Regions from separate parts of the Clostridium boliviensis genome, predicted to be linked through region 1. Evidence: riboswitches for the same ligand, from Rfam matches in the RefSeq annotation. Region 1 holds a riboswitch; each other region holds the start of a gene.

The links. A riboswitch is a leader RNA that binds a small molecule or an ion and turns the genes downstream of it on or off. The one in region 1 is predicted to bind thiamine pyrophosphate.
Region 2: another riboswitch for thiamine pyrophosphate. It lies ahead of thiT (energy-coupled thiamine transporter ThiT); the one in region 1 lies ahead of thiS (sulfur carrier protein ThiS).
Region 3: another riboswitch for thiamine pyrophosphate. It lies ahead of thiM (hydroxyethylthiazole kinase); the one in region 1 lies ahead of thiS (sulfur carrier protein ThiS).

What each region holds. Positions count from the first base shown of each region.
Region 1 is NZ_JAWONS010000278.1:35,966-39,252, reverse strand. It holds gene RZO55_RS18330 (thiazole synthase) at 1-449, opposite strand, end outside; gene thiF (thiamine biosynthesis protein ThiF) at 473-1,114, opposite strand; gene thiS (sulfur carrier protein ThiS) at 1,116-1,310, opposite strand; TPP riboswitch at 1,367-1,486, opposite strand; gene RZO55_RS18315 (protein kinase family protein) at 1,879-2,598, shown strand; gene RZO55_RS18310 (hypothetical protein) at 2,689-3,282, shown strand.
Region 2 is NZ_JAWONS010000103.1:55,941-59,227, forward strand. It holds gene RZO55_RS06310 (helix-hairpin-helix domain-containing protein) at 1-511, opposite strand, end outside; gene RZO55_RS06315 (DMT family transporter) at 613-1,038, opposite strand; TPP riboswitch at 1,195-1,293, shown strand; gene thiT (energy-coupled thiamine transporter ThiT) at 1,326-1,997, shown strand; gene eam (glutamate 2,3-aminomutase) at 2,069-3,287, opposite strand, start outside.
Region 3 is NZ_JAWONS010000329.1:192,397-195,683, reverse strand. It holds gene RZO55_RS24560 (HD domain-containing phosphohydrolase) at 1-1,768, shown strand, start outside; TPP riboswitch at 1,811-1,917, shown strand; gene thiM (hydroxyethylthiazole kinase) at 1,984-2,814, shown strand; gene thiE (thiamine phosphate synthase) at 2,795-3,287, shown strand, end outside.

The DNA of each region.
Region 1 (3,287 bases):
ATAGAAGCAGCACCGGCACTCACAAGATCTCGAGCTGTATTCAAATCTGGATACATATAAGGCAGGACCACAAATCCTTCGTTTGCAAGAATTTCAGTGGCTTTGATGGTTTCCTGATTATCGGGCAGGAGATATTTGGAGTCCCGCATAATTTCAATCTTTACAAAGCTACCGCACCCTAAATCTCTTGCAAGTCTGGCGATACGCACCGCTTCCCCGGCATCTCTTGCACCGGAAGTATTGGGAAGCAGTGTGACCCCTTTTGGAATGTAATCCAGTATATTTTCCTGTTCTTTCGTATTGGCTCTGCGAACGGCCAGGGTGATGATTTCTGCACCGGCATCCTTTACCGCCGCTTGAATCAGACTCTGGGAATACTTTCCGGAGCCCAGAATGAAACGGGAGCTGAATTCCTGACCGCCAATGATCAGTTTGTCGTTTGATTGCATAATGTCTACCTTCTTTCTGTAATTCAGGCTTCATATTTTTCCGCAAGAATGCGGAGCGCCATATGTGCCTGATGTGCGGCGCACAACATGACTCGTGAGGACATAAGTCCAATATTATCCTCTACATCACTGACTTCATCTCCACAGAGATAGAAATGATCTGTAATCCTTCTGGTTCTTACAACGTTAGCAGAATCAATTCCTGCCATTCCGGAAGCGGCGATCAGATACCTTTCAGGCATCTTTTCCAGCACACTGTTTACCAGCATAGCTTTAGCCTCAGCCCCATCGAAGGCCTCACAAATGATATCCGCATTGCATAGCAGTTCATTAAAGTTATTCTCATCGATTTGCCTGGTATGTGTGATGACTGTTAAATATGGTGCGATTTCCTTTAAGTTTGCAGCAAGAGCCTCTGTTTTAAAGCATCCGGTTTGGGAAGCCTTATACTGCTGGCGGTGGAGATTAGAAACCTCCACTTTATCAAAATCAATCAGAATCAGCCTGCCCACACCTGCACGGGCAAGGGCAACAGCAATATTTGATCCAAGACCTCCAAGCCCGCAGATAGCGACAGTGGAGTTTGCAAACTTATCCTGCAAAGATTTTCCGTTTCGATTGTCAAGAGCACTCCTCATTTCCTCCAGTGTAGGAATGATGTTCATATCAACCACCTCCTACAAAACTGACTACCTCAACAACATCACCATTTTGAAGTACTGTTTTCTCATACTGTTCTTTTGTGACGATTACTCCGTTCCATTCAACTGCAATCCGCTTGGGATTGTAGCTGGTGCCTGCCAGATATTCTGCCAGTGTTTTTCCTGCTGCTTCATGAAAAATGCCACTGATTTTTATCATGATTTTAATCCTCCTTAAAAAAATAGGAAGCTGCCTGATTGGCAACTTCCCATAATATTAATAAATTCAGTCGTCCCTACGTTGGCATTATCCAAATCAGGTTAATGGGTCGAAAGTCACACTTTCCTCTCAGCCTGTTTGGGTAAAAACACCCGCAAGCTCCCCTGTATTAAATTATTATTAATAATACTACTATACGTGTGATTATGCAAGACAAATAACATGATATTCCTGAATAAATCGATAAGCCATCAATCGATTTCCTTCGCAAAGTCGCTTCCCCGGGACAACCAAATAGAGAGCGCGCAGAATGTAACAAAATAATAAGCAATTCATAATATAATGTATAGCTAATCCATATCAGTACGATTAAGAAAATTAGATAAATTATTTGAATACAAATTCAAATAAAAGGAGGGGTATTATGAAAAACAAAAAATTCAAATCAAATAAAGGCCATGTTTACTATAGAAGAACTAGCCGTTCTAGTGCATCAAGCAGATCATCTAGTCGTTCTTATAGTTATAGTAGATAGTATTTTTAAATGAAAAGATAAAGTATTAATAGTATGGACAAATATTATCAACCTGGTGAAACACTAAACGGCTATACTATTTTAAATAAGATAGGCGAAGGGCGATATGGAATTGTTTATTTAGCAGAAAATAGCAATTTTAAAAAATGCATTATAAAACAATTAAAAAAAGACACGTTAAAAACATCTAAAAAGAAACTGTATTACGAACAAGAAATATTAAAAAGTATAAATAATCCTAAGTTTCCCGCCTTTATTGAAAAATTGGAAGACGAGGATATACAAGCATATGTATTAGAATATATTTCAGGGAAAGTTTTTGAAGATTTATTATTTAATGATGAATATGTATTTAATAAAGTTCAAATATACAAAATCGCCACTCAGTTACTAGAGATAATAGCAATATTGCATCAACAGAATATTGTTCATAGAGATATTAGACCACCCAATGTTATCTTAAGGGGAAATCGAGATATTGTTTTAATTGATTTTGGATTAGCTAGATATATAGACAATAAAAAATATACTCAACAAACGGATTATTGGTACTTTGGAGATTTTTTGATTCATTTATATTATACATCGTGTTATCAAGACTTAGGGCTGGAAGAGAAGGCCTGGTACGAAGAACTTGATATAAACGAACATGAAAAATTGTTTTTAAAAAAACTTATGGGAATTGAAGATAGTTATACTAATTTGCAACAAATAGAAAATGATCTTCAAGAAATTAAAAATGAAAGTCTTTAATGATAATGAACCATATGGTCAAGAAAACATTTCTTAACTGTATGGTTCATATCGTAAGTAATGAATTATTCAAAACAGGAGAGAATCATTGTGAACATTTCACCACGTATTTTAGAAGTTCATAAGAAAAGTTTTTGTGCTAATGTATACTCTGTTAAACATTTCAGAATGATTGGTTTAATTGATGTAAATATCTTATATTATGATGGGGCAGAACGAGTAACATTAGCTTATTACAGTTCATCAGGTACTAATAATGGTAAGATCAAAGGTTTGTGGTACCCAATTGTAGGTATAAAAACAACTACAGGATCGTTTATAGAATTTACAGATTATTTGAATTTTGTTTTATCAAATAGTACAAACGACAGTATGGCGGAAAAAGGCTGGCTTGCTAAATCGCTTTTTTTCTACGCAGCCTTTTTCGACGATTCAATGATTGAAGGTTTTTCATGTGGAAAGCATTATGAGGATCTTTTAAATATTGGTAAAACTTTAAAATACTTATATGAAAATGATGAATTCTGCAATATTAGTTATCTTGATGCACATATGTTAAATGATATTGTAACTTCAAAAAAAATATATAGAGGAAATAGACATTCACAAAGAGAAAATTATGAACTTTTTATGCGAGATATATTTATTCAGGCTCAAAACTCCTTTGATTTTCATTTTAACTAGAATAC
Region 2 (3,287 bases), on a different contig from region 1:
TTGCCTCTCCCACACCTCTTAAGGTCATCAGTTCTTCCTTCCCTGCCGTGTTAAGATTCACCTTATGACTGCCTTCCGGTAAATTTCCCAAGACAGATGTTCCCTGATCCAGAAGCCTTTTGGCTTCCTCCTGATCCGGCACCTGAATCTTCATCCCGTCTTTGACCTGTTCTGCCATGTTTAACGTATCGGCAGCTGCATTCTCCGTAAAACCTCCGGCCTCAGCGACAGCCTGAAAAACACGGCTTCCCTCCTCCAGCTCATAGACTCCTGGAGAAACCACCTCTCCGCATATATGTACATAGCAAATACGTGACGGTACCTCCGGCACTTCCGGTGATTCCTGGGAATCCGAAGCCGGAGTTTCCTCTTCTGAGGTAACAGGCGGCTCCTGAATGGAAACAAATGCTTTTTCTTCCCGGTATTTATGATTTCTGTTTAAGCCATAGCAAATGCTGCATAGTAATACGCACAAAGCTATGACTGCGATCTTAATCCTATGATAGTTCATGGAATCCTCCCTTTACAAAATTTTGCAAAAAAGGATTCCATCCTCAGCCCTTGTACCTATTCTACCTAAAGAAATAAGTAAATACAAGCACTATTTCCAAATTAGTTGAAGATTATAATGCCGATGATGGCAACAACGGCTCCAATTAGTTTTTTCCATTCAAAGCCCACCTTTTCCACCCCGAACAATCCAAAAACCTCCACTGCATAGGCAACAATGATCTGGGATACCACGATTATCAGAGCTGCCTTTGCAGGTCCTAAGGTTCCCATGCTTTTTACAACTGTATACGTAATAAATGCACCGATAATCCCCCCGATCAGCAGATATTTGGGATGAACCGAAAGCAGAGCTGAAATATTGTCCCTGCCTGAGAAATACCACAAAACCAGACATGTTAAAAATGCGGTCAGCTGAACCCAGCCAGTGGAAACCCACATGCTTGTCTGCTTGGAAACTCCCGTATTTAATACCCCCTGTATGCTCATGAGTGCTCCTGAAATCAGAGCTATGATAAAACCTGTCATAACACAACCTCCGCATCTGTATTTTAATAGAAAAATGCTATGATGCACTACTTTACTAGGTTGTGCTTAATTTACTTTTTTATACTTATTTTACAGTTTCAAATAACTTGACAAGAACTTTCATTTGGGTTATACTCACACCGAAATGAAAAAATTATGACACGCTGGGGGAGCCTTGGGCTGAGATTGGTATATACCTGACCCTTACTACTTGAACCGGACAATGCCGGCGGAAGGAAGCAATAGTAGTAGTAATCCCCTCCTGTGCATACGAAGGAGGTTTTTTTATGTCATTTTTTCTAACCTATTCTCAGGAATCCGGAGAATATTTTTTAAAACCAGCCGGATACGGGCTGATGGTTGCCGCACTTTTGGTGATTCTTCTGGGACTTCATCTGCTCACAGGCAAAGCTCTGCCTACCAGACAGCTGAAAACCCGGCAGATGGTAACCTGCGCAGGGGCAATGGCCCTGGCTATGGTGACTTCGTTCATCAAATTTGCCTCACTCCCATACGGTGGTTCCATCACACTGTTCTCCATGCTGTTCATCTGTCTCATCGGCTATATCTACGGCATTAAGGCCGGAATCATGACAGGAGTGGCATACGGAATTCTTCAGTTTATCATGGGACCATACATCTATGCGCCCGTTCAGGTTCTATTAGACTATCCCATTGCATTTGGATGCCTGGGACTTTCAGGATTGTTTCATAATAGAAAGTATGGTCTGATTCCTGGTTATATCGTGGGTGTTTTAGGCAGATATCTCTGCCATGTTATTTCCGGTTACATATTCTTTGCTTCCTATGTACCGGAAGACATGAATCCGCTTTTGTATACCTTTGGATATAACGCCACCTATATTGTGCCTGAGATGGTTGTAACTATTGTAATATTATATCTGCCACCGGTCATCGAAGCCATCAGCCAGATGAAACGCCAGGCAGTTAATGGTTAAAAGAATTTTAAAATAGCGTAGAAACCGCTGATCCATAAGCGAATCGCCTGTGGACCAGCGGTTTTTCTAAATCAAAGAAGCTCATGAATATCTTTTGTCTCATGATCCTCATACTTTATTATATTCCCTTCCCAGGTTCTGAATTTTATGTAACCAGGACCTCTGGAAATAATATAATTGGGGAATATAGGAGTCTTTCCCTGTCCCTTGGGCGCATTGACGATAAACGTCGGTATGGCCAGACCGGAAGTATATCCCCTTAAATATTCCATAATTTCAATTCCATCTTCGATTGAAGTATTAAAATGCGTGGTTCCCTGTACATGTTTTGCATGAAAAATATAATAGGGCCTTACTCTGCATTTCAATAACTCATGATTGAGTACGCGCATCACAAATTTATCATTGTTAACACCATTTAGGAGAACCGCCTGATTTCCAAGGACGATTCCGGCATCTGCCAGCCGTTCACAGGCTGCCTTTGATTCGTTTGTGATTTCCATGGGATGGTTGAAATGAGTGTTTAAATAAATGGGGTGATATTTCTTCAGAATGGCACAGAGCTCTTTCGTGATTCGCTGGGGCATCGTCACCGGTATTCTGGTTCCAAGCCTTATGTAATCCACATGAGGTATCTCTTTTAGCTGACTGATGATCCATTCCAGCTGTTCGTCAGACAGGGTCAGTGCGTCTCCCCCTGTAATCAAAACATCTCTGAGCTCCTCATTCTCTTTTATGTATTGGATTGATTCTAAAATCTTATCACGGGAACGATGAACATCCTGTTCCCCAATATTGCGCCTTCTCTGGCAGTGTCTGCAGTACATGGCACATTCATTGGTTACGTTGATAATCAGCCGGTCCGGATACCTTCTGGTAATACAGCCGGCAGGGTTGGTGTATTCTTCCGCCATAGGATCTAAATCCATGCAGGAATCTTCCAGCTCCTTATGGTTTGGGATACTCATGAGGCGTATGGGATCAAATCTGTTATCCGGATCTGCCAGACTTAAGTAATACGGAGAAATGGCCCATCGGAATTTTCTTCCCACTTCCTCAATCAGCTGCTTTTCTTTTTCATTGACCGGAAGAATCCGGCTTAAACTTTCCACATCGGTAATTCTGTTCTTCAGCTGCCATCTGTAGTCATTCCAGTCTTTTTCCGTAGCAGAATAAATATGAAGAATTCTGTTTTTCCGTTCTCTCAGCACATGATCTTTGCTGATGCCATTAGGAATCGATTTTCTTGCCTCAAGAAAATCTTCAATTCTTCCTTTTAATTCTTCTGCC
Region 3 (3,287 bases), on a different contig from region 1:
TGCCAATTCTTCATTTCTGGAGGCTGTTGCCAGGATCATGTCGAATGAAGAGGGAAATGCTGTCTATTACAGGGATAATCAAAAGATAAGCCTGTATTATAAGACACTCAATGATCTGGGCTGGAAGATCATTTTTGAAATTCCGGAGAGTTCCATACATATGCCCCTGCACGAGCTGTCAGACACATTCATATTAATTTTCGGACTTTCCCTCCTGTTTATGTCCCTTACTATTTTTTTTCTTACAGAACATATTATTGATCGTCCAGTTAAAGCTATGTTAGGTGAGCTAAAGCAGAGCAGTGAAAAACTGGAGCAGTCCCTGAAAGAAAATGTTGCTTCCCAGAAACAATTAATCCAGCAAAATCAGATCTTAACAGAGCGGGAAACCCAGATGTACCACAGTCTTAAATATACCAGTTCCCTGATGGAAGCCATCCCGGATACGGTGTTTGTCATCTCTAAGGATGGGACTTTTCTTGACTGTATCGGAGACCGGGAGCATCTGTTTTTTACAAAAGAGGAGTTTATTGGAAAACATATCTCAGATGTGATACCTGCTTATATAGCAAATAAGAGCAAAGAGGTCATCAATCAGGTGTTTCTTACTGGAGAAAACCAGAAGATTGAATATGAGTGGATCAACGGGCAGACTACAGAATACCATGAACTGCGGGTTGTAAAATGGTTTGATGATAAAGTCATTGCAATTGCCAGAAACATAACAGATACCCATAATTACATAAAGGAAATCGAAGAGATCAGTTATTATGACCAGGTAACCGGCCTGCATAACAGAAGGTTTTTTGACAAAAAAGAGAAGGAATTAAACCAGACAGCAAATTATCCCATGAGTGTTATTTTTTCAGATCTCAATGGCTTAAAGCTTGTAAATGACTCCTTTGGCCATGAATACGGAGACAGCATGCTGAAACGTTATGCCGGGATATTAATGAATTCAGGCAAAGCTGCTGATCTGATCAGCCGTGTTGGAGGAGATGAGTTTGCAATTATCTTAAAAAGGTCGGATCAGCAAGATACAGAGCAGTATATCCGGGAATTAAAAGAGAAGTGCAAAGGAGAGACTATCAATGGAATCGAACTGTCAGTTTCTTTTGGATATTGTATTATAAAGGATGCCAGTTTATCCGTTCAGAATGCTGTTAAGCTGGCAGAAGATGAAATGTATCAGAACAAATTATATGAGTCATACAGCAGAAGAAGTAAAACTCTTGAGATTATCTTAAATACCCTTCATGAAAAAAATCCAAGAGAGGAGCAGCATTCCCAGAGAGTAGCAGAAATCTGTGAATTAATGGCAAAGAACCTGGAGATGTCTGACAGTGACATTAAGAAAATCAGAGCTGCCGGTCTGCTGCATGATATTGGTAAAATAGGAATTAAGGAAGAACTGCTGAATAAGCCGGGAGCATTAACAGAGGATGAGTTTCAGGAGATCCGCAGGCATTCAGAAATCGGATACCGTATATTAAATACTGCCCCCAATATGTCGGAGATCGCGGAGATAGTTTTATGCCATCATGAGCGTTGGGATGGTAAAGGATATCCCAAGGGAAGAAGTAAAACTGATATACCGCTTTTTGCCAGAATCATAGCAATTGTGGACTCTTATGATGCTATGACAAGTGACAGAAGTTACCGAAAGGCATTGTCGGCCTCCCATGCACGAGAGGAACTGATTCAGGGTGCAGGAACGCAGTTTGATCCGCAGCTGGTTGATTTTTTTGTGAAACAGGTAATGGGATAGAATTGACAGTGTCAGCCGGTTGTGTTAAAATCGAGAAAAATTAATATCGTTTTGGGGAGCTGGTGACCTGGCTGAGAGGAAGTAAGAACTTCGACCCGTTTAACCTGATATGGGTAATGCCAACGTAGGGACAGCTGATCTTTAACCATCATGAGATGTGTCTTTACAGGCATGTCTCATTTTTTTCTCTCAAAACAAAGAAAAGGAGCAGGAAAATGTTTGAACAAATGATTACAAATGTAAGAAACAATGTTCCGCTGGTACATGCAATCACAAACTATGTGACTGTAAATGACTGTGCCAACATCATACTGGCAAGCGGCGGGTCGCCTATTATGGCAGATGATATTAACGAGGTTCGTGATATCGCTGCTATATCCTCTGCTTTGGTTTTAAATATGGGAACGCTCAATGAGCGGACGATTGCATCTATGCTTGCAGCAGGAACAACAGCAAATCAGTGCGGTATACCTGTTGTTTTGGATCCGGTGGGAGCAGGGGCATCGGCATTTCGGAATAAAACAGTATTGCAGCTTTTGAAAGAGGTCCGGTTTTCCGTAATAAAAGGCAATATTTCTGAAATTAAATTTCTGGCTGCAGGAGAAGGAAGGACATCAGGAGTTGATGCCTGTGAGGCGGATAAAGTAACAGAGGTAAATTTAGGCAGCGTGGCAGATTTTGCGAAATCATTTTCTAAAAAAACAGGTTCCGTCATTGCTATTACCGGTGCCATTGATCTTGTGGCGGACCACGAGCATGTATATGCTATCCGAAACGGCCACCCCATGATGAGCAAAATCACGGGGACGGGCTGTATGCTTTCTATGGTAACCGGCAGCTATATTGGAGCGAATCCCGGTGATATTTTACGTGCAGCGGCAGCTGCAGTATGTGGAATGGGGCTGTGCGGGGAGCTGGCGCATAAGAGACTGTGTGAGCTTCAGGGCGGTACCGGCATGTACCGCATGCTTCTGATTGATGAAATGAGCAAATTGAATGAGAAAATACTGGAAGAAGGTGCAAACTATGAATGTATCGAAAGATAATATGCTTTTATATGTAGTTACTGACCGGACCTGGCTGGGCAACAGCAGGCTTTGTGAGCAGGTGGAGGAAATTGTACAATCAGGTGCCACATTTATCCAGCTTCGTGAAAAAAATCTTGATTATGATAGTTTTGCAGCCGAAGGGAGAGCCATTCGAACAATTACGTCTAAGTACAACATTCCTTTTGTGATCAATGATAATATTGAAGTCGCCCTGGCAGTGGGTGCAGATGGGGTTCATGTAGGACAAAAGGATTTAGATGCCAGAAAATGCAGGGAGCTGATCGGAGAAGATAAGATCCTGGGAGTATCAGCCCAGACAAAAGAACAGGCACTTCTGGCTGAGGAAAGCGGTGCAGATTATATCGGAGTGGGAGCTGTTTTTGAGACTTCCACCAAAACCGATGCAAATCCTGTTTCCTTTGATACATTAAAAGAAATCTGCAGCTCTGTATCCATTCCGGTGATTGCAA